DNA from 2 places in the Streptosporangium sp. NPDC020072 genome. Region 1 is predicted to be linked to the other one. Evidence: predicted binding sites of a transcription regulator. Region 1 holds the regulator's gene; the other holds the start of a gene.
The links. Region 1 encodes LexA, which represses DNA repair genes until DNA is damaged. Its sites were predicted from a motif close to TCGAACANNTGTTCGA; they were not measured.
Positions count from the first base shown of each region.

Region 2: the regulator LexA is predicted to act here: its motif matches at 6,258-6,273, upstream of ABZ470_RS06530 (SAV_6107 family HEPN domain-containing protein).

Region 1 covers NZ_JBEYAB010000022.1:32,615-47,643, forward strand. The annotation lists gene ABZ470_RS38365 (hypothetical protein) at 1-912, opposite strand, end outside; gene leuS (leucine--tRNA ligase) at 1,452-3,938, shown strand; gene lexA (transcriptional repressor LexA) at 4,015-4,725, opposite strand; gene ABZ470_RS38380 (hypothetical protein) at 4,925-5,275, shown strand; gene nrdR (transcriptional regulator NrdR) at 5,759-6,220, shown strand; gene ABZ470_RS38390 (vitamin B12-dependent ribonucleotide reductase) at 6,305-9,145, shown strand; gene ABZ470_RS38395 (MerR family transcriptional regulator) at 9,280-10,197, shown strand; gene ABZ470_RS38400 (VOC family protein) at 10,307-10,699, shown strand; gene ABZ470_RS38405 (rhodanese-like domain-containing protein) at 10,705-11,175, opposite strand; gene ABZ470_RS38410 (helix-turn-helix domain-containing protein) at 11,279-12,259, shown strand; gene ABZ470_RS38415 (RNA polymerase sigma-70 factor) at 12,295-13,161, shown strand; gene ABZ470_RS38420 (TetR/AcrR family transcriptional regulator) at 13,186-13,752, shown strand; gene ABZ470_RS38425 (alpha/beta fold hydrolase) at 13,825-15,029, shown strand, end outside.
Region 2 covers NZ_JBEYAB010000003.1:38,294-53,322, forward strand. The annotation lists gene argF (ornithine carbamoyltransferase) at 1-128, shown strand, start outside; gene arcC (carbamate kinase) at 131-1,066, shown strand; gene ABZ470_RS06510 (amino acid permease) at 1,092-2,513, shown strand; gene ABZ470_RS06515 (universal stress protein) at 2,510-3,418, shown strand; gene ABZ470_RS06520 (transcriptional regulator) at 3,688-4,182, shown strand; gene ABZ470_RS06525 (PP2C family protein-serine/threonine phosphatase) at 4,332-5,558, shown strand; gene ABZ470_RS06530 (SAV_6107 family HEPN domain-containing protein) at 5,564-6,010, opposite strand; gene ABZ470_RS06535 (L,D-transpeptidase family protein) at 6,738-7,520, opposite strand; gene ABZ470_RS06540 (YbaK/EbsC family protein) at 7,639-8,118, shown strand; gene ABZ470_RS06545 (GNAT family N-acetyltransferase) at 8,195-8,749, shown strand; gene metF (methylenetetrahydrofolate reductase [NAD(P)H]) at 8,746-9,681, opposite strand; gene ABZ470_RS06555 (polyprenyl synthetase family protein) at 9,810-10,877, shown strand; gene thiE (thiamine phosphate synthase) at 10,922-11,566, opposite strand; gene ABZ470_RS06565 (Rv2175c family DNA-binding protein) at 11,544-11,918, opposite strand; gene ABZ470_RS06570 (FAD-dependent oxidoreductase) at 11,969-13,153, opposite strand; gene thiO (glycine oxidase ThiO) at 13,481-14,644, shown strand; gene thiS (sulfur carrier protein ThiS) at 14,641-14,841, shown strand; gene ABZ470_RS06585 (thiazole synthase) at 14,847-15,029, shown strand, end outside.

The DNA of each region.
Region 1 (15,029 bases):
CGGCCACGCGGTTGCCCCGGGCGCCGGGTCTCCCGCGGGCGCGGTGGGCCCCGCGGCCGGAGCGGCGGGTGGCCACCCGGTGTTCTCGGCGGAGGCGGACGGCCAGGCGGAGCCGTTCGCCTGGGCCGTCGGCGGCCACACGGCGTTGTCCTGCGGCGCGGCGGACGGCCAGGAGGCGTTTGCGGTGGCGGGCGGCTGCGCGGCGTCGTCCTGTGGGGTGGTGGCGGACGGCCACCCGGTGTTCTCGGCGGTGGCGGGCGGCCACACCGGGTTGTCGGCGGGTGCCGCCTCCGCCGGGGGCTGCGGGTCCCACCGGGGCTCGGCACTCACGGGAGCGGCCTCGGGAAGCTGGCCTCCGTATCCGCCGGCCAGGTCGGGGTCCGGCCTGAGGGCGTCCTTCGGCTGCGGGGTGAACGCGTCGCTCCAACTGGTCGTGGCGCTGGAGGCGGGGCGGTCCCGCGGATCGGCGGGCGCCGTACGGGCTGCCTGGTCCCACCCGGTCCCCGCCGGGGAGTTCCAGCCGGACGCCGGATCGGTGACGGGAGGCTGGGTGGGGACGCCCTGCCGGGGGGTCTCCATGTCGTCGGGCGCGCCCCCCGAAGGGGAGGCCAGCGCCTGGTCCCAGCCGCCGCCGAGAGTCGCGGAGCCGTTGGAGGACCCGCTGGGAGCCCCGTTGGGGGTCTGGGACGGCGTCGGCTGGCTCCAGCCGTATTCGGGCGTGCTCGCCCCCGCCTGCTCCCAACCGGCGCCCGGCTGTCCCTGGCCGTCGGCGGGCGAGGCCGGCTCCTCATGGGGGAGGGGAAGTCGTGGCGACGAGGCGCCGAAGGAGTCGTTCGCCCAGCCGGACGTCGTCTCCGCCGCCTCCGGCCACGCCGGAGGCAGGTGGGGCTGGCTGGGCTGCTCCGGGGCCATGGCTTCCTTACCTTCCGCACGGGTGCCCGAATTATGGGTATTCGGCATGGTCTCACGGGAGGCAGGGATGTTCGCAGGGAAACCGGAGAACGCCCCCCTGAACTGGAGTCCTGTGGGGTCGGTCGGTGGATCCTGCATCGGCAGGCCGGCCTCCAAGGGATCCGGGCCCTGCCCCGGCTCGACTGAGTGTGCCACGGTGAGAAGAGTAAACTGACGGGACATGCGAGGTCACAACGGATGTGTCCCCATCAGGTCTCGGCCCGCTCCAGGCACGTGATTGCTCTTATTGTGCTGGATCGCCGGACGGGCGTCCTCCGTTTACCGTGATCCAATTCGTTTCCCCAGGCCACGAATACGGCTTGCGGACTGCGATAGTCTTGCCGTATGCGTGCCGCGACCCTGCTGCTTACCGGGCCGCATCGGCCTTCTCGGCGTTAGACGCCCGCCGGTGCGGCTGCCCTTCGCATGAGCGGAGGGTTTTTCTATTGGGCCGGACGGGTCAGATCATCGCAGCAGACGTATACCGAGGGAAGATTGACGTGAGCGAGCGAGCCGACGTGAACAGCGACGAGCAGCACTACGATCCGCAGGCACTGCAGGTCAAGTGGCAGCGGCGGTGGGAGGAACTGGACCCGTTCCACGCCTCCGACGACCCCGCGGACCCGCGTGAGCGTCGCTACATGCTCGACATGTTCTCCTACCCCTCGGGCGACCTGCACATGGGTCACGCCGAGGCCTTCGCCATCGGTGACATCGTGTCGCGCTACTGGTTCCAGCGCGGCTACAACGTGCTGCACCCGATCGGCTGGGACTCCTTCGGCCTGCCCGCGGAGAACGCCGCCATCAAGCGTGACGCGCACCCGGCCGAGTGGACCTACGCCAACATCGAGACCCAGGCGGCCTCCTACAAGCGTTACGCGGTCTCCTTCGACTGGTCCCGCCGCCTGCACACCAGCGACGCCACCTACTACCGGTGGACGCAGTGGCTGTTCCTGCGCTTCTTCGAACGCGGCCTGGCCTACCGCAAGGGCGGCCTGGTCAACTGGTGCCCCAACGACCAGACCGTGCTGGCCAACGAGCAGGTCGTCGGAGGCAGGTGCGAGCGCTGTGGCGCCGAGGTCGTCCGCAGGGAGCTGACCCAGTGGTACTTCAAGATCACTGACTACGCCGACCGGCTGCTGGACGACATGGCCCAGCTGGAGGGCGGCTGGCCCGAGCGCGTGCTGACCATGCAGCGCAACTGGATCGGCAGGTCCGAGGGCGCGGACGTCAACTTCGTGATCGAGGGTCGCGACGAGCCGGTCACGGTCTACACCACCCGCCCCGACACGCTGTACGGCGCGACCTTCTTCGTCGTCGCCCCGGACGCCCCGCTGGCCGAGGAGATCGTCTCCGACGAGCAGCGGAAGGCCTTCGAGACCTACCGGGCCGAGGTCGCCAAGCTGTCCGACATCGACCGGCTGTCCACCGAGAAGGAGAAGACCGGCGTCTTCCTGGGCCGCTACGCGATCAACCCGGTCAACGGCGAGCGCATGCCGGTCTGGGCGGCCGACTACGTGCTGTCCGACTACGGCCACGGCGCCATCATGGCGGTTCCCGCCCACGACCAGCGCGACCTCGACTTCGCCCGCGCCTTCGACCTGCCGGTGCGGGTCGTCGTCCACACCGGCATGGCCGACCCGGGGGAGACCGGGATCGCCACCGCGGGTGAGGGCACCCTGGTCAACTCGGGGCCGCTGGACGGCCTGTCCAAGGCCGAGGCCATCCACAGGATCATCGAGGTGCTGGCCGGGCGCGGGACCGGCAGGGCGGCGGTCAACTTCCGCCTGCGTGACTGGCTGCTGTCCCGCCAGCGTTTCTGGGGCTGCCCGATCCCGATCATCCACTGCGCGGACTGCGGCGAGGTCCCGGTCCCCGACGACCAGCTGCCCGTCACCCTGCCCGACATGCGTGGTGAGGCGCTGGCGCCCAAGGGTGTCTCCCCGCTGGCCTCGGCCGAGGACTGGGTCAACGTCTCCTGCCCCAAGTGCGGCGGAGCCGCCAAGCGTGACACCGACACGATGGACACCTTCGTCGACTCCTCGTGGTACTACCTGCGTTACGTGGATCCGACCTACCTGGACGGTCCCTTCGACGTGGAGAAGGTCCGCAGGTGGGGGCCGATCGACCAGTACGTCGGCGGTGTCGAGCACGCGGTGCTGCACCTGCTGTACTCGCGTTTCTTCACCAAGGTCCTGCACGACATGGGCATGCTCGACTTCACCGAGCCCTTCCTGCGCCTGCTGAACCAGGGGCAGGTCATCAACCAGGGCAAGGCGATGTCGAAGTCGCTGGGCAACGGGGTCGACCTGGGCCAGCAGATCGACACCTACGGCGTCGACGCGGTCAGGCTGACCGTGCTGTTCGCCGGCCCGCCCGAGGACGACATCGACTGGGCCGACGTCTCCCCGGCCGCGTCGCAGAAGTTCCTGGCCAGGGCCTTCCGCGTCATGGCCGAGGCCGGTGCGGGCTCCGCGCCCGGCGCCGACTTCTCCACCGGTGACCTGGAGCTGCGCAAGGTCGTCCACCGGACCGTGGACGAGGTCACCAAGCTGCTCGACTCGTACCGCTTCAACGTCGCGATCGCCAGGATGATGGAGCTGACGACCGCCGCCAGGAGGGCCATCGACTCGGGCCCCGGTGCCGCCGACCCGGCGGTGCGCGAGGCCGCGGAGACCCTGGCGGTCATGCTGTCCCTGGTCGCGCCGTACGCGGCGGAGGAGGGCTGGGAGCGGCTGGGGCACCCCGCCTCCGTCGCGACCGCCGGGTGGCCGGTCGCGGAGGCGGCGCTGCTGGTGCAGGAGACCGTCACCTGCGTCGTACAGGTCGCGGGCAAGGTCCGTGACCGTCTGGAGGTCTCCCCGGAGATCTCCGATGCTGACCTGGAGGCACTGGCGCTGGCGTCGGAGAAGGTGCAGGCCTTCCTGTCCGGCGCGCCCCGCAAGGTCATCGTCAGGGCCCCCAAGCTGGTCAACATCGTTCCCTGACCGTGAACGCAGAAAGGAGTGACCCTCGGTTTGAGGGTCACTCCTCGCGTTCCGGGAGAGATGCCGCCGGGGCGCCTCAGAGCTTGCGCAGCACCGCCACGACCTTGCCCAGGACGGTGGCCTCGTCACCGGGGATCGGGTCGTAGTTCGTGTTGTGCGGAACCAGCCAGACGTGGCCGTCCTTGCGCTTGAAGGTCTTGACCGTGGCCTCGCCGTCGATCATCGCGGCGACCACGTCGCCGTTGTCGGCGACGGGTTGCTGGCGGACGACCACCCAGTCGCCGTTGGCGATCGCGGCGTCGATCATGGAGTCGCCCGTGACCTGGAGCAGGAAGAGGGTGCCCTCGCCGACGAGCTGCTTGGGCAGGGCGAAGACGTCCTCCACGCTCTCTTCGGCGAGGATCGGGCCGCCGGCGGCGATCCGGCCGACGAGCGGCACGTAGGCCGCGGTCGGGCGGTTGACCGAGGTCTCCTCGGCGTTGGCGTCGGGGTCGACCCACAGCACCGGCTCGCCGGGCAGGCGCACCTCCAGGGCACGCGGGCGGTGCGGGTCACGGCGCAGGTAGCCCTTGCGCTGCAGGGCCGTCAGCTGGTGCGACACGCTGGAGGTGCTGGTCAGCTGCACCGCCTCGCCGATCTCGCGCATCGACGGCGGGTAGCCGCGCTGCTGCACCGAGTCGCGGATCACCTCAAGGATCTTGCGCTGCCTGGGGGTGAGGCCGAGGGAGTCACGCCTGCGCACCGCCAGGTCACTGACGGCCGCGCCGCTCTCGTCGCGCTCACTCATATGATCTCCTCGCTCCCGGTCTGTATTGGTTGCGTCGCACACAGCGACCGTACCTCCGCCGAAGATCATACTCAAACATTTGTTCGAATGGTCCTCGAAATCGGTGGCGGCGTGGTGTACAACATCGTACGGGAGTTCGATCGACATCGTGTTCGATTCGCCGATCTTTCTTCGACATGTGTTCGGCCAGGTCGAAGAGATGGGGGGCACCGTGAAGGCGGCCACGAGGACAACCAGGCCCACGTTGACGCTGGTCAGGGGCACCGGGGAGACGGCCGCCAAGGACGCGGGCCGTGGGGCGGCGGGGGGCGGGCGGCCCGTCGCGCGTCCCCGTGGGACCGCCGCGGGGCGTGCGGGCCGTACGGTTCCGGCGGTTGCGCGGAGGCGGGCCGTCGCCGGGGGGAGGGTGGCGCACGCGACCGTCCGGCGGAGGCGCGCCCCGGTCAGGCTGACCCGCAGGGGGAGGGTCGTGGCGGTCCTGGCGCTCGTGCTCCTCGTTCTGGCGGCCTTCTGGGCGGGTGCCCTCCTGGACGCGGCCCTCGCCTCCTAGAAGGCTTTCCGGGGCGCCTCGACAGGCCTCTGCGGGCCCTGTGGCCAGTGGGGATCCTGGGCGCTCCGAGGAGGGGCAGGCGGGGGCGCCGACGACGGAGCGTGACGACGCGCCCCGGGCTCACCCGATAATGGACCTCGGCGATCAGCCCGTTCGCACGCCCCGGGGAGGGGTGCCGCATGTCCGGACGGCGCCCGCGGGGCCGTACCGGAAGGGCGACACGCCCGGCTGACGCCCTTGAGCTGCGCTGATCGGCGACTTCGCTCGGCAGGCCCTTCCTAACTTGCGTTCATGGTCCGACACTCCTACGGTTGGACCACAACATCTAGTGGCTTCATCATTCCGCTCCACCATAGATTGTGTTTCTATTACCGCATCTCGACCATTCGAGGGCGTGCGTGAGCGTCTCCACACGGAGATCGCAGAGCCGGCGGAGCAACGCGAGGAAGATGAGCCGCTGGGCAAGTCAGGGAGGCGACACGCGTGCACTGTCCGTTCTGTCGTCATCCTGACACGCGGGTCATCGACAGCCGGTCGACCGAGGACGGCAGCGCCATCCGGCGCAGGCGCACCTGCCCGGAGTGCGGGCGCAGGTTCACCACGCAGGAGACGGTGTTGCTCATGGTGAGCAAACGCAGCGGGGTGACCGAGCCGTTCTTCAGGGACAAGGTGATCGCCGGTGTCCGGCGTGCGTGTCAGGGGCGCCCGGTGAGCGAGGACTCGCTGGCCCAGCTCGGCCAGCGGGTCGAGGAGAGCATCCGGGCGACCGGGGCCGCGGAGATCGCGGCCCACGAGGTCGGGCTGGCGATCCTGGGCCCGCTCCGCGAGCTCGACGAGGTGGCGTACCTGCGTTTCGCCTCCGTCTACCGGGGCTTCGAGACCCTGGCCGACTTCGAGGCCGAGATCGAACAGCTGCGCGCCGAGCGTTCCGCGCGGCGCGACTGAGTCAGTCCCCGGGCGCCGGGGGAGTACGCGGCGTGTTGAACTGGTCCGACTGGGGGCTCCATGGAGCCTCGGAAGGGGGAAGTCATGACGGAGACGGTCAACGGCGCGGTCGCGCGCGGGGGCAAGCGGCCACGCAAGGGACTGAAGATGAAGCGCATCTTCACCACGCCCGGGGTGCACCCGTACGACCAGGTGACCTGGGAACGCCGTGACGTCGTCATGACCAACTGGCGGGACGGCTCGGTCAACTTCGAGCAGCGGGGCGTCGAGTTCCCCGACTCCTGGTCGGTCAACGCCGCCAACATCGTGACCACCAAGTACTTCCGGGGCGCCGTCGGCACCCCGCAGCGCGAGTGGAGCCTGAAGCAGCTCGTCGACCGGGTGGTCGGCGTCTACACCAGGACCGCGGTCGAGGAGGGCTACTTCGCGACCGAGGAGGACGCCGAGATCTTCGACCACGAGCTCAAGCACGCCCTGGTCAACCAGGTCTTCAGCTTCAACTCGCCGGTCTGGTTCAACGTCGGCACCGCCTCCCCGCAGCAGGTCAGCGCCTGTTTCATCCTGGCCGTCGACGACCAGATGGAGTCCATCCTCGACTGGTACAAGGAAGAGGGTGTGATCTTCAAGGGTGGTTCGGGCTCGGGGGTGAACCTCTCCCGGATCCGTTCCTCCAAGGAACTGCTCTCCAGCGGCGGTACGGCCAGCGGCCCCGTCTCCTTCATGCGCGGCGCCGACGCCTCGGCGGGCACCATCAAGTCCGGCGGCGCCACCCGCCGCGCGGCCAAGATGGTCGTCCTGGACGTCGACCACCCCGACATCGAGGAGTTCATCGAGACCAAGGCGCGCGAGGAGGACAAGGTCCGCGCGCTGCGCGACGCCGGGTTCGACATGGACCTGGGCGGCAAGGACATCGTCTCCGTCCAGTACCAGAACGCCAACAACTCCGTGCGCGTCTCCGACGAGTTCATGCGGGCCGTCGAGAACGGCGGTGACTTCGGGCTGCGCGCACGCCTCACCGGCGAGGTGATCGAGAAGGTCGACGCCAAGTCCCTGTTCAGGAAGATGGCCCAGGCCGCCTGGGAGTGCGCCGACCCCGGCGTCCAGTACGACGACACGATCAACGACTGGCACACCAGCCCGGAGACCGGCCGCATCACGGCGAGCAACCCCTGCTCCGAGTACCTCCACCTGGACAACTCCTCCTGCAACCTGGCCAGCATCAACCTGCTGAAGTTCCTCAGGGACGACGACACCTTCGACGTCGCGGCCTTCGTGAAGCTCACCGAGCTGATCATCACCGCGATGGACGTCTCCATCACCTTCGCCGACTTCCCGACCGAGAAGATCGACCGGACCACCCGGGCCTACCGTCAGCTCGGCATCGGCTACGCCAACCTGGGCGCGCTGCTCATGGCAACCGGCCACGCCTACGACTCCGAGGGCGGCCGGGCCATCGCCGGGGCCATCACCTCGCTGATGACCGGCGCCTCCTACCGCCGCAGCGCCGAGCTGGCCGCGGTCGTCGGGCCGTACGAGGGCTACGCCCGCAACGCCGAGGCGCACAAGCGCGTCATGCGCAAGCACGCCGCGGCCAACGACGACCTGCGCACCCTGGGCGGGATGGACCGGGTCATCCACACCGAGGCCTCCCGCCAGTGGGCCGACTGCCTCAAGCTCGGCGAGAAGAACGGCTACCGCAACGCCCAGGCCTCGCTGCTCGCGCCGACCGGCACCATCGGCCTGATGATGGACTGCGACACCACCGGCATCGAGCCCGACCTCGCCCTGGTCAAGTTCAAGAAGCTCGTGGGCGGCGGCTCCATGCAGATCGTCAACCAGACGATCCCGCGGGCGCTGCGCCAGCTCGGCTACCAGGAGGAGCAGGTCGAGGCGATCGTCGAGTACATCGCCGCGCACGGCCACGTCGTGGACGCCCCCGGTCTTCGGCCCGAGCACTACGAGGTGTTCGACTGCGCCATGGGAGAGCGGGCCATCGCGCCGATGGGCCACGTGCGGATGATGGCGGCGGCCCAGCCGTTCCTGTCCGGTGCCATCTCCAAGACCGTCAACCTGCCCGAGTCCGCGACGGTCGAGGACATCGAGCAGGTCTACATGGAGGGCTGGAAGCTCGGCCTGAAGGCCCTGGCCGTCTACCGCGACAACTGCAAGGTCGGCCAGCCGCTGTCGGCGGCGGGCAAGAAGACCGAGGAGAAGGCCGAGCCGGCCGAGCCCGAGGTCCAGGTCGTCGAGGTCAGCCGTCCGACCAGGCGCCGGATGCCGAACCAGCGGCCCAGCACCACCACCCGCTTCACGGTGGGTGGCGCCAAGGGTTACATGACCGCCTCGTCCTACCCCGACGACGGTCTCGGCGAGGTCTTCCTGAAGATGTCCAAGCAGGGTTCCACCCTGGCGGGCGTCATGGACGCCTTCTCCGTGGCCATCTCCATCGGCCTGCAGTACGGCGTGCCGCTGGAGACCTACGTGGGCAAGTTCGTCAACATGCGCTTCGACCCGGCGGGCATGACCGACGATCCGGACATCCGGATGGCCGCCTCGGTGATGGACTACATCTTCCGCCGCCTGGCGCTCGACCACCTGCCCTACGACGAGCGGGCCGCCCTGGGGATCTTCTCGGCCTCCGAGCGCGCCGCCCAGCAGCGGGGCGAGGACCCGGCCCCGATCGCCGCGGACGAGGTCATCGCCGAGCTGGCCACCTCCGCGCCCATCGAGCGGCCCCAGCCCCGCTCCGAGACCCGCGCCCAGACCGTCGAGGTGGCCGCCCCCGAGCGCGCCGCGGGCTCCCTGGAGTCGCACCAGGGCCGCACCGCCGACGCGCCGCTGTGCATGACCTGCGGCACCAAGATGCGTCCCGCGGGCAGCTGCTACGTCTGCGAGGGCTGCGGCTCGACCAGCGGCTGCAGCTGACACGGCCTGAACCGGGGAGCCGGTGAGCCACATGGCTCACCGGCTCCCCGTCGTCTCTCCCGATCGCGGGGAAAGGGAGCATCGCGGGAAAAGGGAGTTGAGTCTCCAGTGAGTGGAGACGGCACAGTGGTGCCGTGAGCGAAGGCACGGAGCTTTTCACGATCGGGCAGCTCGCCCGCCGTACGGGACTGCCGGTGCGGACGATCCGTTTCTGGTCGGACAGCGGTCTGGTGCCGCCGACCGGGCGGTCCGCGGGCGGCTACCGTCTCTACGACGCGCGGGCGGTCGCCCGGCTCGACCTCGTCAGGACCCTGCGCGAACTCGGGTTCGGTCTTGAGGCGGTCGAGGAGGTCCTGTGCCGGGCCACGACAGTCGCCCAGGTCGCCGAGACGCATGTCGCGGCGCTTGAGGCGGAGATCCGTACCCTGCGGCTGCGCCGCGCCGTGCTGAGCACGGTCGCCAAGCGCGGCAGCACGATCGAGGAGGTGTCACTGATGCACAGACTGGCCAGGCTGTCCGCGCGGGAGCGGCAGCAGATCATCGATGACTTCGTGGACCGCGTCCTCGCCGGGGTCGACCCCGGCGAGGGCCCGGCGCTGGGCATCGCGAACGGCATGCGGCAGGTGAACACCGAACTGCCGGACGAGCCGAGCCCGGAGCAGGTGGACGCCTGGATGGAGCTGGCGGAACTCGTCGAGGACGAGGACTTCCAGCGCCGGGTCAGGGAGATGGTGGTGGCGGGCCAGAACGCGGACAGCCCCGCAGACCCGCTGGACCACCAGGCCGTCATGGAGCACGCCGTCCCGGCCCAGGCGGCGGGGGTCGCGCCGGACTCGGCCGAGGGGAGGGCCGTACTCGACCTGATCGTCGCGCCGGAGACCCGGGCACAGGAGCGGGTACGGCTGGCCGAGCAGGTGGAGCTGTTCAGCGACCTGCGGGTCGAGCGGTACTGGCAGCTGGTGGGGGCCATCAACGGGCGCCCGCCGTTCCCTCCGGCCGTGGCGGCCTTCCTCTGGCTGGCCGCCGCGCTCAGGGCGTCCGCCGAGGCGTGAGTCGTCTGATTCCTGCAAGACCGTGGATGTGACCTCCGGTTAGGTTGGGCCGTGCGCGGCCCCGGGACGCGCGCACCGAGCACGGCACCTCAACCGGAAAGACATTGATATGCGGGCACGTCTGAGTTTCGTGGGAATCGTCGTCAAGGACATGGCCAGGTCGCTGGCGTTCTACCGCCGGCTGGGCCTGGACCTGCCGCCGGAGGCGGACGGGGAGCCGCACGTCGAGGCGGAACTGCCCGGGGGGCTGAAGCTCGTCTGGGACACGGTCGAGACGCTCCACGGTTTCGACCCGGGCTGGCGGCCGCCCACCGGAGGCTCCCGGACGGCGTTCGCCTTCGAGTTCGACACCCCCGCCGAGGTGGACGCCGCCTACGACGAACTCGTCTCCCTGGGCTACGAGGGCCACAAGGAGCCCTGGGACGCGTTCTGGGGGCAGCGGTACGCCATCGTCCACGACCCCGACGGCAACGGCGTCGATCTGCTCGCCGCGAACGGCTGAGGGCGTCAGCAGGCGCAGGAGACGCCGAGGGCAGGGGCGGTCAGCGGGTCGGGCGCACGCCGGGAGACCCCCTCCGAGGTCTCGACGGGCAGGCCCTCCCGGGCCCAGTACTCGAAGCCGCCGATCATCTCCTTGACGGGGTGACCGAGCCTGGCGAACTCCAGGGCCGCCCTGGTGGCGCCGTTGCAGCCCGGTCCCCAGCAGTAGGTCACCACGGTCGCCCCCGTGGGGACCACCTCGGCCGCGCGGGCGGCGATCTCGCCGGTCGGCAGGTGTACGGCTCCCGCGACGTGGCCCTGAAGCCAGGCCTGGACGCCACGTGTGTCGACCACGACGACGTCCGGGACTCCGGCCGCCAGGTCGGCGGCCACGTCGGAGACGTCGGTCTCGAAGGCGAGCCGGGCGGCGAAGTGGGCGATCGCCGTGGTGCTCCCGGCGGCGGGGACCGCGGTGACGGCGGATGAGGGGGCGGACATCACATGCCTTTCTCGGAGAACGGTGCCGTGCGTGAGACATGGTTTCGCGCACGGCGCCCCTCCGGCCAGTGGCGTGAACGCCGCTTATCGCTAATATCCCGCCATGTCGCTTCTCTTCCCGGCGTGGCGGGCGCACACCGTGTCCGCCGTCGCCTTCGACGGCATGGCCCCCTTCGAACTCGGCTGCGTGGTGGAGATCTTCGGCATTCCCAGGCCCGAACTCGACGTCCCCTGGTACGAGCTGACGGTCTGCGCCGAGACCCCGGCCGACCTGCGGGTCGTCGGAGGGTTCACCATGCGGGCCGGGCACGGGCTCGACGTGGCCGCGGCGGCGGACACGGTGATCGTGCCCGCGGTCGCGGACGTGCGGGGGGAGGTCTCCGCGGAGCTGGTCAGGGCGCTGCGGACGGCGCACGAGCGTGGGGCCAGGATCGTGTCGATCTGTTCGGGGGCCTTCGCGCTGGCCGCCGCGGGGTTGCTCGACGGGCGTGAGGCGACCACCCACTGGAGGTACGCCGACCTGCTGAGGGAGAGGTTCCCGCTGGTCAGGGTCAACCCCGACGTCCTGTACGTGGACGGCGGGGACGTGCTGACCAGCGCGGGCAGCGCCGCGGGCCTCGACCTGCTGCTGCACCTGGTCCGCACCGACCACGGCCCCGGCGTGGCCAACTCGGTCGCGCGCAGGCTGGTCGTCCCGCCGCACCGGGAGGGCGGGCAGGCCCAGTTCGTCCAGGCCCCGGTGGCGCCCGCGGAGGGGGACGACGCGGTGGCCGTCGCGATGGCCTGGGCGCTCGGGCACCTGGCCGAGCCGATCACGGTCGCCGGGATGGCCGGGGCCGCCCGCATGTCGCAACGCACCTTCCTGCGGCACTTCGCCCGCCAGACCGGGACGAGCCCGCTGCGCTGGGTGATCTCCCAGCGGATCGCGGCCAGCCTGGAGCCGCTGGAGTCAGGCTCGGCCTCGATCGAGGAGGTCGCGGCGGCGGTGGGCTTCGACAGCGCCGTGACCTTCAGGCACCACTTCGCCAGGACGATGCGCACCTCGCCCTCGGCCTACCGCAGGGCCTTCAGGGAGTCCCCGTGAGCCGGGCGCCCGCTGAGCTCTGGGACCCTGGACGGATGGTCGATGAGTTCGAGGAACTGCGGCGGCGGATGTTCGGCCTGGCCTACCGGATGCTCGGTTCGGCCGCGGAGGCAGAGGACGTCGTCCAGGACGCCTACCTGCGCTGGCATACCGCCGACAGGCGGAACGTGGAGACGCCGGGGGCGTGGCTGGCCAAGGTGGTCACCAACCTCTGTCTCAACCGGCTGACCGCCGCCCGTGCCACCCGTGAGAGCTACGTCGGCCCCTGGCTTCCCGAGCCCGTCGAGTCGGCGGCGCTCGGTCCGTTGGAGACCGCCGAGCGACGTGACGCGGTCTCCATGGCGTTCCTGACGCTGCTTGAGCGCCTCACCCCTCCGGAGCGCGCCGTCTTCGTGCTCCGCGAGGCCTTCTCGTACGGCTACCGCGAGATCGCCGAGGTGCTCGACCTCTCGGAGACCCACTGCCGCCAGCTCCTGATCAGGGCGAGGAAGCGGATGGGCGAGCCCCGGAGGTTCGACGTGCCCGGGGAGCAGCGGCGCAGGATCGTCGAGCGGTTCCTCGACGCCGCGCGGGGCGGCGACCTCGCCGGGCTTGAGCGGCTGCTCGCCGTCGACGTGGTCGTCTGGTCCGACGGCGGTGGCCGGGTCGGTGCCGCGCTGCGCCCCGTGGAGGGCCGGGACAAGGTCGTCCGCTTCCTGGCCGGGATCGCCGCCAAGTTCGGCCCCGGGGGTGGGTTCGCCCACACCGAGGTCAACGGCGAGGAGGGGATCGTGGTGTGGGCCGGGGACGTGGTCGTCGCGGTCTTCGCGATCGAGGTGACGGAGGGGCGGATCACGGCGGTGCGGGCCGTGCTGAATCCGGACAAGCTCTCGCGCTTCACCGCCCCGGGTTGCCAAGAATAAGCAGACCGGTCTATTTTTTGGGCCATGGGACGCAAGGGTGAGGAGACCAGGACGCGGCTGCTCGACGCGACGCGGGAGCTGATCGAGGGCGGCGGCTACTTCGGGGCCGGGCTGAACCAGGTGGTCGCGGCCAGCGGAGCGCCGCGCGGCTCGCTCTACTTCCACTTCCCCGGCGGCAAGGACCAGCTCGTCGGTGAGTCCGTACGGCGGGCGGGTCACGAGGTCGGCCGGATGGTGCGGGAGCTTGCCGAGTCCGCGCCCGACGCCGTGAGCCTGGTCACCGGGGTGCTCGCACTGCTGGGCGACCGGCTTGAGGCCTCCGGGTGGCGCAAGGGCTGCCCGGTGGCCACGGTGGCGCTGGAGATGGCGGCCGTCAGCGACCCCCTCCAGGAGGTCTGCGCCGAGGTCTACGGCTCGTGGGAGGAGGCACTGCGTCACCGGCTGGCCGTGGACGGGCACCCGGAGCCCGCCGACACGGCCGCCACGGTCCTGGCCCTGATCGAGGGCGCGCTGCTGCTGGCCAGGGCGCATCGCAGCCGGGAGCCGCTCGACCGGGTGGCGCGCGGGATCGCCACGCTGCTGAGGCCGTAACGCCAGGACCCCTCCCCGGCTCCCTTCGTATGCCCATGAAATATGTAGACCGATCTATTATGAGGTGATCGCGTGACCCCCGACTCCATCGTCTTCGGCGCGGCGGGATTCATCGGCCGCTCCCTGGTCGCCGAACTCCTGCGCAGGGAGCGCGTGGTGGCCGCCGCCCTGCGCGGACCGGCGGACCGGCTGACCTCCTGGCTCGCCGGGCAGGGCGTGGACACCGCGCGGCTGACCGTCGTGACCGCCGACATCGCCGTCCCCGGGCTCGGGCTCGGCGCCGCGCCGGACCTCGGGCGGGTGCGCGACGTCTACAACACCGCGGCACGCTTCGCCTTCGGACTGGGCATCGCCGAGGCGAGGGCGGCCAACGTGACCGGGGCGGTCAACGTGGCCGACTGGGCGGCCACCCGCCAGGGGCTGCGGCGCCTGGTGCACGTCAGCGGCTACCGTGTCAGCGGCGGTCCTCCCGACTACCGCCGTGACGGGGCCTACGAGGCCTCGAAACGGGAGGGCGACGCGGCGGTGCGCGCCCGCGCCGCGGAACTCGGCGTCCCGCTGACCGTCGTCAACCCCAGTTCGGTCACCGGTGAGGGGCAGTTCATCGGCCTCGCCTCGGTGGTGCGCGACCTGTGGCGTGGCCGGCTGCCCCTGCTGCCCGGGGACGGCAGGACCTTCCTGCCGGTCGTGGACATCGGCTACCTGGCCCGCTTCATGGCGGAGGTGCCCGGCCACGAGGAGACGGCGGGCGAGGCCTACTGGGTGCTCGACGACCGGACGCCGAACCTGCCGGAACTGGCCGGGCTCCTGGCCGCCCACCTGGGAGTCCGCCCTCCGCGCGCGACGATCCCGGTCCCTCTCGTACGGCGGCTGCCCCGCGCCCTGACCGGCGCCGACCCGGAGACGCTGTCGTTCATGTCCGGCGACCGCTACGACACGGCCCCCGCCCTGGCCTTCGCCGAGCGGGCCGGTCTGCGCATGCCCCCGGTGGAGGAGATGCTCAGGACCTGGGCGGACGGGCTGGTCGGCGCCGGGTTCGGGGAGGGGGAGGCGCCACGCGGGCCGTACGGGTTCCGGGACGTGGCGGGCAGCCGTACCTGGGTGGCGGGGGAGCGGGAGAGTCCCCGGTACGTGCTGCTGCACGGGCTGCCGCTCGACGCCCGCTCCTGGGCGGAGGTGAGCGAGTCGCTCGACGGTCCCGTCCTGGCCGCCGACCTGCCGGGACTCGGCCGCTCCTCGCCCGCCCGCTCACTGGGGGAGTGGACCGAGGCGTTGCT
Region 2 (15,029 bases), on a different contig from region 1:
AGACCGGCCACGACGCCCTCGAGGTCACCGACGAGGTCTTCGAGTCCCCGCTGTCGATCGTCTTCGACCAGGCGGAGAACCGGCTGCACACGATCAAGGCCGTCATGGTCGCCACCCTGGGAGACTGAGGATGCGCGTCCTGGCCGCCCTGGGGGGCAACGCGCTGCTGCGCAGGGGGCAGAGCCCCGACGCGCTGCCCCAGCGGGAGAACGTCCGGATCGCCGCCGCCTCGCTGGCCCGGCTCGCGGAACGGCACGAGCTGATCATCACGCACGGGAACGGCCCCCAGGTCGGCGTGCTGGCGCTGGAGAGCGCCAACGACCCCAACCTGGCCAGGCCGTACCCCCTGGACACCATCGGCGCCGAGACCCAGGGCATGATCGGATACTGGATGCTGCAGGCCCTGCAGAACGCGCTGCCGGGGCGGCAGGTGGCCGCCACGGTCAACCAGACGCTCGTCTCGGCGGTCGACCCCGCCTTCGACGACCCGACGAAGTTCGTCGGCCAGGTCTACGAGCGGGCGGAGGCGGAGAGACTGGCCGAGGAGTACGGCTGGACCGTCAAGCCGGACGGACGGCACTGGCGCAGGGTCGTGCCCTCCCCCGCCCCGCAGCGGGTCGTGGAGACCCGGCTGCTGCGCCGCCTGGTCCGCGACGGCGTCGTGGCGATCTGCGCGGGCGGTGGCGGGATACCGGTGATCCGCAACGACCGGGGACAGCTCCAGGGGGTCGAGGCGGTCATCGACAAGGACCTGACCGCCTCCGTGCTGGCCGAGGCCCTCGAAGCCGACGTCCTGATGATCCTCACCGACGTGCCGCGGGTCGCCAGGCACTTCGGCACCCCGCGGCAGGAGGAGATCACCCACACCACTCCCCACCAGCTGCGCGCAGAACGGTTCCCTGCGGGCTCCATGGGCCCCAAGGTCGAGGCCGCCTGCCGGTTCGTCGAGACCACCGGCGACATGGCCGCGATCGGCAGGCTGGACGAGGCGGAGCTGATCCTTGAGGGCGAGGCGGGCACCATCGTCACCCCCAACGCCACCTGGCCGCTGGCCAGCACCCTTTGACCTGTCTCTTCGAGGAGGGCGTCACGTGGACTCCGTGGTACGGCTGCTGCGCACCAAACCCACCGAGCAGATCGTCGCCGAGGGCGGTCACGGCGAGGGCGGCGAGCTGCGCCGGACCATGACCCTGTGGCAGCTCACCCTCTTCAGCGTCGGCGCCACACTCGGCACCGGCATCTTCGTCATCCTCGGCCAGGCCGTGCCGAAGGCGGGCCCCGCCGTGGTCGTCTCCTTCGCCCTGGCCGCCGTCACGGCCCTGTTCTCCGCGCTGTCCTACGCCGAGCTGGCCGGGACCATCCCGGTCTCCGGCTCCTCCTACTCCTACGCCTACGCGACGCTGGGCGAGCTGGTCGCCTGGGTGTGCGGCTGGTGCCTGATGCTGGAGTACGCCGTCTCCGTCGCGGCGGTCGCGGTCGGCTGGGGCGAGTACCTCAACCACTTCCTCCGTGACCTGTTCGGCTGGCAGCTGCCCGCCGCCGTCACCCACTCCCCCGGCGACCAGGGAGGGGTGGTCAACGTCACCGCGGTCCTGATCGTCCTGCTGGCCACCTGGCTGCTGCTGCGCGGCGCCTCGGAGAGCGCGGCCGCGAACGCGGTCTTCGTGCTGATCAAGATCGCGGTGCTGGCGTTCTTCTGCGTCGTGGCCTTCACCGCCTTCGAGAGCGGCAACCTGACCCCCTTCGCCCCGCTGGGCGTCGCCGGGATCACCGCCGCCGCCTCGCAGGTCTTCTTCTCCTACATCGGCTTCGACGCCGCCTCGACCGCCGGTGAGGAGGCGAGGAACCCCAAGCGCGACCTGCCGCTGGCGATCCTGCTGTCCCTGCTCATCGTCACGGTCGTCTACGTACTGGTCGCGCTGACCGCCGTCGGCGCCATGCCGTGGCAGCGGTTCGACCCGGACACGACCGAGGCCAGTCTCGCCCTGATCGCCGACCGCGCGACCGGCTCGACCTGGGCGGGCCTGATCATCTCCTTCGGCGCGGTCATCGCCATCGCCAGCGTCGTGCTGACCGTGCTGTACGGCCAGACCCGCATCCTGTTCGCGATGTCCCGCGACGGCCTGCTGCCGAGGATCTTCGAACGGATCGATCCGCGCCGCCAGGTCCCGGTCGCGAACACGATCATCGTCGCCGCATTCGTCTCCCTGCTGGCCGGGTTCATCCCGCTCGGCCAGCTCGCCGAAGCCACCAGCATCGGGACCCTGTTCGCCTTCGCCATCGTCAACGTCGGCGTGCTGGTGCTGCGCTACACCCGGCCGGACCTGCCGCGCAGCTTCAGGACCCCGTTCTTCCCGCTGACACCGGTCCTCGGGGTGATCTTCTGCGTGGTGGTGATGCTGGGGCTCGCCGGGGTCACCTGGCTCGCCTTCGCGATCTGGATGACCGTCGGCCTGCTCGCCTACTTCCTGTACGGCTACCGCCACTCACGCCTCAGCAGGAGCGTCCGATGAAGATCGAGCACATCCTCGCCGGATTCGTCCCCGGTGGCCGGGGCCAGGACGGGCTGACGCTGGCCGTACTGCTGGCCCGGCGGGCCGGGGCCCGGCTGACCGTCGCCCACGTCCACGTGCCCACCTGGCCGACCCCGGGACCGGGGAAGATCGACGCCGAGTGGCGCGCCTACGTGGCCGCGCAGGCGCAGACCGTCCTGGAGCAGGCCCGCGAGCTGCTGGCCGACGTGCGGGACGTGCCGGTCGACTTCGTCTCCCACGGCCACCGGGGCAGCGGCAGGGGGCTGGTCCAGCTCGCCGGGCGGCTGGAGGCCGACGCGGTGGTCATCGGCCCCGCCCCCGGCGGCGGTAAGGGCCGCATCCGGGTCGGCAGCACCGCCGACCAGCTCCTGCACACCTCCCCCGTGCCCGTCGCCCTCGCGCCCCGCGGGTACGCCGAGAGCCATCCGCCGACCCTGCGGAGGCTGACCGTGGCCTACCGCCGCGACCCCGCCTCCGACGAGGCCGTACGGCAGGCCTTCGAGCTGGCCGGGCGGATGGACGTCCCGCTGCGCCTGGTCACCCTCGTGCTGGGCGGGGGACGGCGGGGCAGGGTCGAGGCCGAGATGCTCGGCAGGATCAGGGAGAAGGTCACCGCCGACCTCGACGAGATCGTCCGGGGGCACGACGACGTCCGGGTCGACGTGGAGGTGCTTGAGGGCAGGGACGTGGCCGCCGCGCTGGCGGGCACCGACTGCGAGGGGGCGATGTTGATCTGTGCCTCCAGCGAGACCGGGCCCCTGCGGCGGGTCTTCCCCGGCGACGTCTCGCTGAAGATCATACGTTCGGCCCCCTGTCCGGTGATGATGGTGCCCAGGAGTCCCGCCGGGAAGCGAGGGTCCGCCGGACGGCGCGGGAAACGGTGATGATTCACTATCCGCCATGGGACAAGCACGGCGTTTGAGGCGGACCACATCGGATCGGATTCGACATCTTTTTTCCAATCAGCTTGACCTTAGGCGCCCACAGCTTTACCGTCACTGTCCGTAACCACACCTCGCGGCGTTATCGGGTAAACCCCGACGCATCAGTCACCGAAGGTGCCTACCCCAGGCCAACCCGGTGGTTGGGGCATAAGTTGCGAGGGAGGACAATCAACTGAAAGCAGTACATAACCGAGCCGGGGGGCCACACGATGCCGTCTGAATACGCCAAGTCGCTGGGTGCAAGACTCCGCGCGATTCGCACTCAGCAGGGCCTGTCCCTGCACGGAGTCGAAGAGAAGTCCCGCGGTCGTTGGAAGGCCGTTGTCGTCGGCTCCTACGAGCGTGGGGACCGTGCGGTCACGGTGCAGAAGCTGGCCGAGCTGGCCGACTTCTACGGGGTTCCGGTCAATGAGCTCCTGCCCGGGGGCAGCGCGCCGAGCCCTCTTGGCCCCACGCCGAAGCTTGTGATCGACCTTGAGCGTCTTGCCCAGCTGCCCAAGGAGAAGGCGGGTGCGCTGGCTCGTTACGCCGCCACCATCCAGAGCCAGCGTGGTGACTACAACGGCAAGGTGCTGTCCATCCGTCAGGAGGACCTGCGCTCCCTGGCCGTGATCTACGACAAGTCCCCCAGTGAGCTCACCGAGGAACTCATCACCTGGGGTGTGCTCGACCCCGAGGCCCGCAGGGCCGTCGAGTCCTTCTGACGACCCGTCCGGTCGCGGGCACGCGCGGCTGGGCGTGCCCGCGAGCCGTGGTCTTCCTCTCTCGTTAGAACATGGCCCGCACGCCGCCACGGATCACCATCGCTGTGGTAGGAAAAGGCAAACATGGCATTTAACGAGATGTGGTGGACATGGCCCGGGGAGAGGATCGTCACGATCACTCTCGACCGCGCCCTGAAGGCCGTCTCGCCTCACTCAAGGCGGCCCTGGGCTCGACCAAGACCCGGGCGTTCCTGCGGCTGCTGACCTCCGTCGGGGCGACCAGGACCCAGGAGACGCTCAGGCTGCTGCCGTTCGTCGTCATGGCCCTGGTCGCGCTGATCGACTTCGGCTCCGGGCCGACCTCCGGGCTGCTGCCGCTGCTCGCCCTCGGCCCCGCCTTCGCCAGCGTGGCCTGCGGCCTGGCCAGGACCACGATCTCCGGCCTCATCGCGCTGGCCCTGTGCGTGGCGCTCGGCGTCTACAACGACATCCTGTGGACGCCCCGCACCAACATCACCATGGCCGCCATCCTCGGTGTCACGGTGGCCAGCGTGCTGGCCAGCGCGGGACGCCTGCGGCACGAGCGTCAGCTCGCCGACGTCCGCTCCGTCGCGGAGGCCGCCCAGCGGGTGCTGCTGCGACCGGTCCCGCGCCGCGCCGGGCCGGGGATCGGCGTGGCCGTCTCCTACACCTCCGCCACGGCCGAGGCCCGCATCGGCGGCGACCTGTACGAGGTGGTGACCACCCCGCACGGGGTGCGCATCATCGTGGGAGACGTCCAGGGAAAGGGCCTGGAGGCCGTGGAGACCGCCGCCGTGGTGCTCGGCGCCTTCAGGGAGGCCGCCCACGACGAGGCCAAGCTGCAGGGCGTCGTGGCCCGCCTGGAGAACGCGCTGTCGCGGGAGCTGTCGGGCGAGCAGTTCGTCACCGCCGTACTCGCCGAGATCACCGACCTGACCGATCTCGGCGAGGCTCAGGAGGGCACCTCCATCACCGTCATCAACTGCGGTCATCCGCCGCCCATGGTGCTGGCGGCCGACGGCAGCCGTTCCTTCGCCGACCCGCCCGACGAGGCCCTTCCGCTGGGCATGGCGTCGTTGAAGGGGGCCGAGGCCGTGCCGTACCAGATCGGCTTCGAACCCGGTGACCAGGTGCTCTTCTACACCGACGGGGTCATCGAGGCGCGCGACGGAACGGGCCGGTTCTATCCGCTGGCCGACAGGGCGCACCTGCTGAACGGCTCCGACCCGCAGCTGGCCCTCGACGCGCTACGCGCCGACCTGCTGCGTCACGTGGGCAAGCCGCTGAACGACGACGCCGCCATGCTCCTGCTGCGCCACCGCGCCGCCCGCCCGCTGGCCTCATCGGCGGCCTAGAGCCGCTAGCCGGCCAGGGGGACGCGGGCCGGGAGGGTGGTCTGGGCGGGCAGGCCCAGGAGGGTCTCCACCGTGACGACGAACCGCTCGGCCTCGGAGATCAGCTCCTCGGCGTCCCTCGCCGAGACCATGCGGGTCATGCCCGCCTCGGCGGCGGCCCGTTTGGTCGCGCTGGTCTCGAAGTAGGGGGCCCACTCGGCCAGCCTGGGCTCGGCCTCGGGCAGCAGCTCCCAGGCGCTGCGCAGACGGCGCCTGCGGCCGTCCATGGGCCGTGGCCGCGCGGCCAGGATCGCGGCCGCGGCTCTGAGCGCCGCCAGGTGGGCGGCGACGTATCGGGTTGCGGGGGTCCGGGCGGCGCCCGCCTCCTCAAGACAGTCGCGCGCGTCGGCCAGGTGCGCCCGCACCGTGGACGAGAGCCGGGGCCCATCGGAATCGCTGAGCCGAGGGGTCATGTGCTTCAGCCTCCTTGGTCGCAAGCGGCTCCCGGCGAATCCGCCGGTCAGGTCAACACTCGCAGACCCCACCGACAAATCCTCCGGGCGGCCGGACGAGGAGCTTCCCCTCTCCCCGCCCGCCCCGGCCCGGCCGGGCCGCCGTGGCCGACGGTCCCGGAAAGGCCAACCACCCTGGACGTGGACCGCGAGCCCCACGTCATCACATCGAACATAAATTCGATCACTGGTAGTGTCAAGTAAACGCACGAACAAAAGTTCGACACCACCGGGCAGCCTGGAACCATACGAATCACCCACCTCGGAAGAACCGCCGGAGAGTCACCGGTCGCGCGCGGACAAGCCGGGGCGGTCACGGCCAAGGGGTTTCGGACATCCCCGGCTTCCCTCCCTCACCCAGCGGACGCACGGCCGCCTCCATACCCCTTTCCCTGTCGCATTGGCTGATTTATAGGCCTGTGCCTGCTTTAAATGTTCAAGGTGGAGTTTGAGCGTTGTGCGGTTTTCTGCGGCATCTCGGTGGGGCCGGGAGTCGTGGGCGCCGCGCGTTCCGCGTTCCCCACGAGTTCCCCATGACGAGAACACGGCCCGGTGTTCACAGGGCGGGGAAACAGCCGTCAAGACGGGGCCGCCACGGCGCCCTTTCCCGCGCCCCGCGGCGGCCCCGGGAACGACCGTGCCCCCGGCCCTTGAAGGACCGGGGGCACGAAGAACCGTGTTCACTCCGTCAGCGAACGAATCTGCCCCGGACGTGCACCGGGACTCCCGTGCCGAGCATGCCGGGCAGGACCGCGGCGACGTTCATCGGCAGCCGCACACAGCCGTGGGAGGCCGGGGCCAACGGCACCGAGAGTGCGCCGTGCAGGGCGATACCGCCGTTGAAGAAGATCGGGTTGTAGAGCTGACCAAGGTATGACCTGTGCCAGCCGTTCCTGCGCCAGGTCGTCTTGTAGTCGCCCGTCGGCGTGCGGGCGCTGCCGCAGAACTTCTGGGTCTTGCCCTCCCAGGTGGCCGTCTCGCAGTACGGAATCCCGCTGCCCGAGGAGATGTGGCTGATCAGCTTCACCCTGCCGTCCACGTACAGGGTCATCACCTGCTGAGTGAGGTTGACCTCGACCCTGGTCGGCCTGCCGTTGGGCACCAGCACCTTCGGCGACCTGGGGTTCTGTAGAGCGTTCCAGGTCTTCCTGGTCACGGTGCTGGTCGGCGCGATGCCGTTGATCTTCTGGAAGGCCCACAGCGCGGTCAGCGTCGTGCCGCCGTAACGCCCGTCGGCCGTGCCCGGCAGGTAGCCCAGCTCCCGCAGCCTGGTCTGCAGCGCCTTGACCGCGGTCCCCTTCGCCCCGAGCCTCAGCGTCTGGCCGGGGGCGACGAACCCCGGCGCCGCCTGGGCCGTGACCGCGGTCGCCGCGGAGGTGACGACCTGAGCGTTCGCGACACCGGGAGAGGCCAGCAGCATCGCCCCCGCCGTCACCAGGGCGGCCACTCCGAGCCGTCCTCCAACCCCCATCACCATCATCCCCTCCTGTCAGTCAAGCCCGAACAACGGACCATAGCGCACCAACCATCCACTCTCCGGCAACGGTTATGAAGAGGTAATCGATGGTCAACCCGTTTAGAGTGACCGGGTGCCGGAAAAGTTGCATCCCAACATCGAGAAGGTCGCCGCGGCTCTGAGAGAGCACGGCGTCACCGGAGAGATCGTCGTCTTCGACGAGGCGACGCCGACGGCGGCGACCGCCGCGGCGCAGCTCGGCTGCGAGGTCGGCGCCATCGCCAACAGCCTGATCTTCGACGCCGACGACCGGCCGCTCCTGGTGCTGACCAGCGGTGCCCACCGGGTGGACACCGGTCTGGTCGCCGAGAAGGTCGGCGCGGCGCGGGTACGGCGGGCGACCCCCGACTTCGTCCGCGCGGCGACCGGCCAGGTCATCGGCGGCGTCGCCCCGCTGGGACATCCCGCCCCGATCAGGACCCTGGTCGATGTCTGGCTCGACAGGCACGAGGTGGTCTGGGCCGCGGCCGGCCACCCGCACACGGTCTTCCCGACCTCCTTCGCCGAACTCCTGCGCGTCACCGGCGGGACCCCGGTCGAGGTCGAGCGCTGAACGCCAGGCGGACACCCGCCAAACCCTGACGAACCTCTCAGATCCTCATGGTGGTCGTCCTGCTAGGGTGCGTTGCGTGATCGAACTGCGACGGGTCGGCCCCGAGGAGTTCGCCGTGGGCCTCGACGCGGTCCTCGACGTCTACACCGCGGCGATGCTCCCGCCCGCCGACCAGCTCACCGGGCGAAGGGCGATCATGAGAGGCCACGCCTCCTACTCCCGGTTCACCTGCCTGTTCGCCGAACGCGCCGACGGCAGGACGGTCGGCTTCGCCTACGGCTTCCACGGCGAACCCGGCCAGTGGTGGCACGGCGTCGTCCGTCAGGCGATCACCGAGCACGACGGCCAGGCCAGGACCCGCGAGTGGCTCGACGACGCCTTCGAACTCGCCGAGGTCCACGTCCACCCCGACTACCAGGGCAAGGGCGTGGGCCGGGCGATGGTCACCGGCCTGTGCGCGGGGCGCCTGGAGCGCACCGCCGTACTGTCGACCCGTGACCAGGAGACGGCGGCACGTCATCTCTACCGGAGCCTGGGCTTCGGCGACCTGCTGACCGGGTTCGTCTTCCCCGGGGGCCAGGAGCGCTACGCGATCCTGGGCACCCCGCTCCCGCTGGCCCAGTACGTCTAGACCGCCAGCCGGTCGTCCGCCCCGGTCGTGACGTCGAGGGCCTGGAAGACCTCGCGGGTCGCGCTCGACCGGTTGAAGGTGATGAAGTGGATGCCGGGCGCGCCCTCGTCGAGCAGGGTCTGGCACAGCTCGGCGGCGTGCTCGATGCCCAGGTCGCGCACCGCGGCCGGGTCGTGGGCGACGGCCTCGAACCTGGCGGCGACCTCGGGCGGGAACGGCGCGCCGGAGAGCTGCTCGGAACGGGCGATCGTGCTCATCTGGGTGACGGGCATGATGCCGGGGATGATCGGGGTCTCGCATCCACGGGCGGTCACCCGGTCGCGCAGCCTGAGATAGTCCTCCGCGCGGAAGAACATCTGCGTGATCGCGTAGTCGGCGCCCGCCCGGCACTTGCGCACGAAGTGCTCGGTGTCGGCCTCGACGGAGGTGGACCTGGGGTGCTTGTAGGGGAAGGCGGCCACGCCGACGCAGAAGTCGCCGGACTGGCGGATGAGCCTGACCAGCTCCTCGGCGTACTGCACGCCCTCGGGGTGGCGGATCCACTCTCCCGTCACGTCGCCGGGCGGGTCGCCCCGCACGGCGAGAATGTTGCGCACGCCCGCCCCGGCGAACCTGCCGATCAGGTGGCGCAGCTCACGCAGGGAGTGGTTGACGGCGGTGAAGTGGGCGACCGGGGTCAGCGTCGTCTCGTGGGCGAGCCGCTCGACGATCTCCACCGTCCGGTCGCGGGTGCCGCCGCCCGCGCCGTAGGTGACCGAGACGAACGTCGGCCGCAGGGCCTCAAGCTCCCGGATGGCCCGCCAGAGCTGACGCTCCCCCTCGTCCGTCTTCGGTGGGAAGAACTCGAACGAGAACGAACGGCCACCGGCGGCGAGGAGCTCGCGGACGGTGGGCACACGTTCGGGGAAGACTGACGAGCGACCCAGAGCCATGCCCCTAGGGTACTGGCCGCCCGACGGAGCGCCACAACCGTGATCGGTTCAACACCCTTCCTCCTGCCGGGCCCCGGCGGGGACACCGCGGGCATAACCTCGCACCTCCGGGCCGATAATCTCGGGGTATGACCCCTTCCGCGGCTGCTCTCGACACCATCCGTTCCGAAGTGGATCGATCCCTCAGGGAGTTCGTCGACCGGCAGCGCCCCCTGGTCGGCGCGCCCGAACTGGTCCCGCTGCTCACCGCGGCCGAGGAGTTCCTCGCGGGCGGCAAGCGGCTGCGGCCCGCCTTCTGCTACTGGGGCTGGCACGGCGCGGGCGGGGAGGACGATCCGGCGCTGTTCACCGCCGCGGCCTCCCTTGAGCTGCTCCAGGCCAGCGCCCTCGTGCACGACGACGTCATGGACGCCAGCGATCTGCGCAGGGGCATGCCGTCGGCGCACCGCAGGTTCCAGGCGATGCACGAGAAGGCGGGCTGGCGCGGTTCCGCCGGGCAGTTCGGCGAGGGCGCCGCCATCCTGCTCGGCAACCTGCTGCTCATCTGGTCCGGGGAGATGTGGCGCAACAGCGGGCTGCCCGTGGAGTCGCTGGCCGCTGCCCAGCGGATCCACGACCACATGCGCACCGAGCTGATGTGCGGGCAGTACCTCGACCTGCTGGAGCAGGCGCACGAGGAGAACACCTTCGACAGCGCGCTGCGGGTCGCCCTCTTCAAGAGCGGCAAGTACTCCGTCGAGCAGCCGCTCAGGCTCGGCCTGGTGCTGGCCGCGCGGGGCGTCGAGCCGTGGATCGACCGGCTCTGCGAGGAGTACGGCCGCAGCGTCGGCATCGCCTTCCAGCTCCGCGACGACGTCCTCGGCGTGTTCGGCGACCCCGCGGAGACGGGCAAGCCCGCCGGGGACGACCTGCGGGAGGGCAAGCGGACGATGCTCGTCGCCCGTGCCCTGGCCGTGGCCACCCCGCTCCAGGCCAGGACGGTCGAGGAGACGCTCGGCGACCCCGACCTGGACGCCACCGGGGTCGCCAGGCTGCGTCAGATCATCGAGGAGACCGGGGCCCTGGCGGCGTGCGAGAGCATGATCAAGGAATATCTCGACCACGCCCTCGTCTCGCTCGACGGCGCCCCGATCACCCCGCGGTCCCGTACGGCCCTGGCCGATCTGGCCGTGGCCGCGACGTCACGTCGCACCTGAGGCCGGGCCCGGCGTCCACCGGGCCCGGACCGGTCGGATGCGGATCAGGTGAGCCCGGCGGTCAGGCGCCGCCTGAACTCCCCCGCGGCGGCCTTCGGGTCGTCCGCCTCGGTGATGGCCCGCACGACCACGACCCGGCGCACGCCGTACGACATGACCTCGTCGAGGTTGGACAGGTCGACACCGCCGATGCCGAACCAGGGGCGGTCCGTCTCCAGCGCCGCGGCGTGCCTGAGCAGCGCGGGGCCGGGGGCGTGCCTTCCCGGTTTGGTCGGCGTCGGCCAGATGGGACCACAGCAGAAGTAGTCGACTCCCGCTTCGACGGCCGCGGCTGAGGCTTCCTGCGGGGCGTGAGTGGAACGCCCGATGAGGATGTCGTCGCCGAGGATGTCGCGGGCGGCCCGCACCGGCAGGTCGTCCTGTCCGAGGTGGAGCACGTCGGGACGGGCGGCGTGAGCGATGTCGGCCCTGTCGTTGACCGCGAGCAGCTTGCCGTGGCGGTCACAGGCCTCGCGGAAGACCTCAAGGAGGGCGAGTTCCTCCCTGGCCTCAAGGCCCTTCTCACGTAGCTGGACGATGTCGACCCCGCCCGCGAGGGCGGCGTCGAGGAAGTCGGCCAGGTCTCCGCGCTCACGGCGCCCGTCGGTGCAGAGGTAGAGGCGGGCGTCAGAAAGCGAGCGCCTGGGCACGTCTCTTGACCTCGGTGTGGCGGCCCGCGACTATCGCGTCCACCGGGGACCCCGGGAGGGTCTCGTCTGGGGTGAAGAGCCACCGGAGCGACTCGACGTCGTCGTATCCGGCGTCGAGCAGCACGGTGAGCGTGCCTGGCAGCCCCTTCACCACGTCGTCCTTGCCGAGGAAGGCGGCGGGAACCTGTGGCTCGCCCCCGCCCCTTCGCACTCCGATGAGCTTGCGGTCCTTGAGAAGTTGCTTCGCGCGACCGGCGCTGAGGTTGAGTCTCCTGGCGACCTCGGTCAAGGTGAGCCACTCGCCCACCAGTTGGTCTGTTTCCCGGTCGATCTGCGCAACAGAAAGCGTCACGAATCCACCACTACCACATCGTGCCTTCCGCCAAACACCCGGTGGACAGGTTAAGCGACCGTGCAGTCGCGCAGCGCCACCGCCGGATCGGCCAGGCGAACGGCGTCGAGCCGCTGGCCGCCCTCGATGAGACGGCGCCCCTGCAGGAGGTCGCGGGGGCGGTTCACCGCCAGGACCGCGGCCAGCCTGCCGTCGCCGCGGACCCAGCAGGCCCCCCACCTGGAGCCGCTCTCCGGGTCGCCGCGCAGGACGAGGCGCTCGCCGTCGTTGCCGTCGTCGTGGTGCCCGGCGTACTGCACCATGTGGCCGAACTGCTCCGACCAGAAGTAGGGCACCGGGTCGTAGACCGCGTCTCCGCCCATGAGCGCGGCCACCGCGACCTCCGGGGCACCCAGCGCGGTGTCCCAGTGCTCCACCCGCAGGCGGCGGTCGTAGCGGCGCGACCACCAGGCGGCGCAGTCGCCGACGGCGACCACCCCGGGCAGCGAGGTGCGCAGGTGCTCGTCGGTGACGACGCCGTTGTCCAACTCGACACCGGAGCCCGCCAGCCACTCGACGGCGGGCCGTACGCCGACGCCGGTGACGACCACGTCCGCCCTGACCCGTGAGCCGTCGGCCAGGGTGAGCCCGTCGTGGTCGACGGAGGCGACCTGGACGCCCAGGCGCAGCTCGACGCCCGCCTGTTCGTACCAGCGGGCGGTGTGCCCGCCGACGGCCCCCAGGGCCTGGGAGAGCGGCAGGTCGGCCGCCTCGACGACGGTCACCTCGCAGCCCGCCCTGTGGGCGGCGGTGGCGACCTCGGCGCCGATCCAGCCCGCCCCGATGACGGCGACGCGCACGCCCGCGACGAGCCGCTCGCGCAGGGCGAGCGCGTCGTCGATGGTGCGAAGCACGTGCTGCTCGCCGTCGCCGCGCAACCGGACGGGACGGGCGCCGGTGGCGATGACCAGTCCGTCGTAGGCCACCTCGCCCTCGGTGGTCTCGACCACGCCCGGCCGCAGTCCCTTCGCGGCCACCCCCGGGCGGAAGTCGACCTCAAGCGCGTCGAGATCGGAGTCGACGACCGTGGAGTCCGTCTCCCCCAGCAGGACGGACTTCGACAGCGGGGGACGGTCGTAGGGGCGGTGTGCCTCCTCGCCCATCAATGTGATCGTGCCGGCGAACCCTCGGGCTCGTAACGCCTCGACACTGCGCACGCCGGCCAGGCCGGCGCCAACCACCACGACATGATTCACAACTCACGAGCCTAAGCGCCCTGCCCGATCCTCTGCCATTAGCTGTTTGATAACGAAAACGGTATTTAGCTCGCATCCAACGCAGTGAGGGCGTCACCACAGCCCTTAAGGTGGAAGCGAGCAGACGCGCGGGAGCCCGGAGCGCACCGGGCTGAGAGGAGGGCTACGGGGCGACGCGGACCATCGAAGGCCATTTGACGTGCTGATACACCGTGCCGGCGCACGGGGCGCGCGTCCGGCGGCGATGATCCCGGCGTGACCGTCAGCGGCCCTCGACCGCCAGGAACCTGATCCGGGTCATGCCGGCGAAGGGAGCGGAGGGTACGAATGTCACACCACTTCGACGTGCTCGTCATCGGCGGAGGCGTCGCCGGGCTCTCCGTGGCCTGGCGTGCGGCCAGGAGGGGCTCACGGGTGGCCGTGGCCGACCCCGACCCCGGCTCGGGGGCCTCGCACGCGGCGGCGGGCATGCTGGCGCCGGTCAGCGAGGTGACCTACACCGAGGAGCCCCTGCTGCGCCTCGGGCTGGCCTCCCTGGCCAGATGGCCCGCCTTCGCCGCCGACCTGACCGAGGACGGCGGCCTCGACCTGGACTACCGGGCCCTGGGGACGCTCGACGTCGCCTTCGGCTCCGACGATCTGGCCGCGCTCGACGAGCTGGCCGCCTTCGTCGACAAGCTCGGCCTGCCCGCGGAACGGCTCACGGGCCGCGAGTGCCGCCGCCTGGAGCCGATGCTCGCCCCGTCGGTGCGCGGTGGCCTGCTGGCCGGCGGCGACTCCTGGGTCGACCCGCGAAGGGTCGTCAAGGCGCTGCTGACGGCGCTGCAGCGGCGCGGCGGCGCGCTGGTCCGCTCCCGCGTCGCCGGGCTCACGACCGACGCCGCGGAGCGGGTCACCGGCGTACGGCTCGCCTCCGGCGAGACCATCGGCGCGGACCTGGTGGTCCTGGCCGCCGGCGCCTGGTCGGGCGGCCTTGAGGGGCTGCCGCCCGACGCGGTGCCGCCGGTGCGGCCGGTCAAGGGACAGATCATGCGGCTGCGTTCGGCCACCCCGATCCTGGGGCGGTGCGTGCGCGGCGTGGTGCACGGCTCCCCCGTCTACCTGGTGCCGCGCGGCGACGGGGAGGTGGTCGTCGGGGCGACCCAGGAGGAGATGGGCTTCGACACCCGGGTGACCGCGGGAGGCCTGTGGGAGCTGCTGCGCGACGCGCGGGAGCTCGTTCCCGGCGTCACCGAGCTCCAGGTCCACGACGTGGTCGCGGGCCTGCGTCCGGGCACCCCGGACAACCTGCCGCTGGTCGGGCCGTCGGCCGCCGCCGGTCTGTCGCTGGCCACCGGCCACCACAGAGGCGGCGTCCTGCTCGCCCCGCTCACCGCCGACCTTCTCTTCCCACCGTCCTCGTCCGAGGCGCACTCCCCCGGCGCGCCACCCGGCGAGGAGGACGAACTGCGGGCGATCTGCTCTCCACTGCGTTTCCAGGAGCACCGATGAACGTGACGATCAACGGAACCGCCCACGAGCTGCCCAGGGGGGCGACCGTGGCGCTGGCCGTACAGCGGCTGACCGAGGCCAGGAGCGGCGTGGCCGTCGCGGTGAACGACGAGGTGGTCTCACGCGGCGCGTGGGACTCCACGACGCTCGCCGAGGCCGACCGGGTCGAGGTGCTCACCGCGGTGCAGGGAGGCTGAGGGACATGCTTGGGGACACACTGACGAACCCGGACGACGACCTGGTCATCGGCGGGGAGAAGTTCTCCTCGCGGCTCATCATGGGCACCGGGGGCGCCCCCTCGCTCGACGTCCTCGAACAGGCGCTGGCCGCCTCGGGCACCGAGCTGACCACGGTCGCGATGCGGCGCCTGGACCCGTCCGCGCGG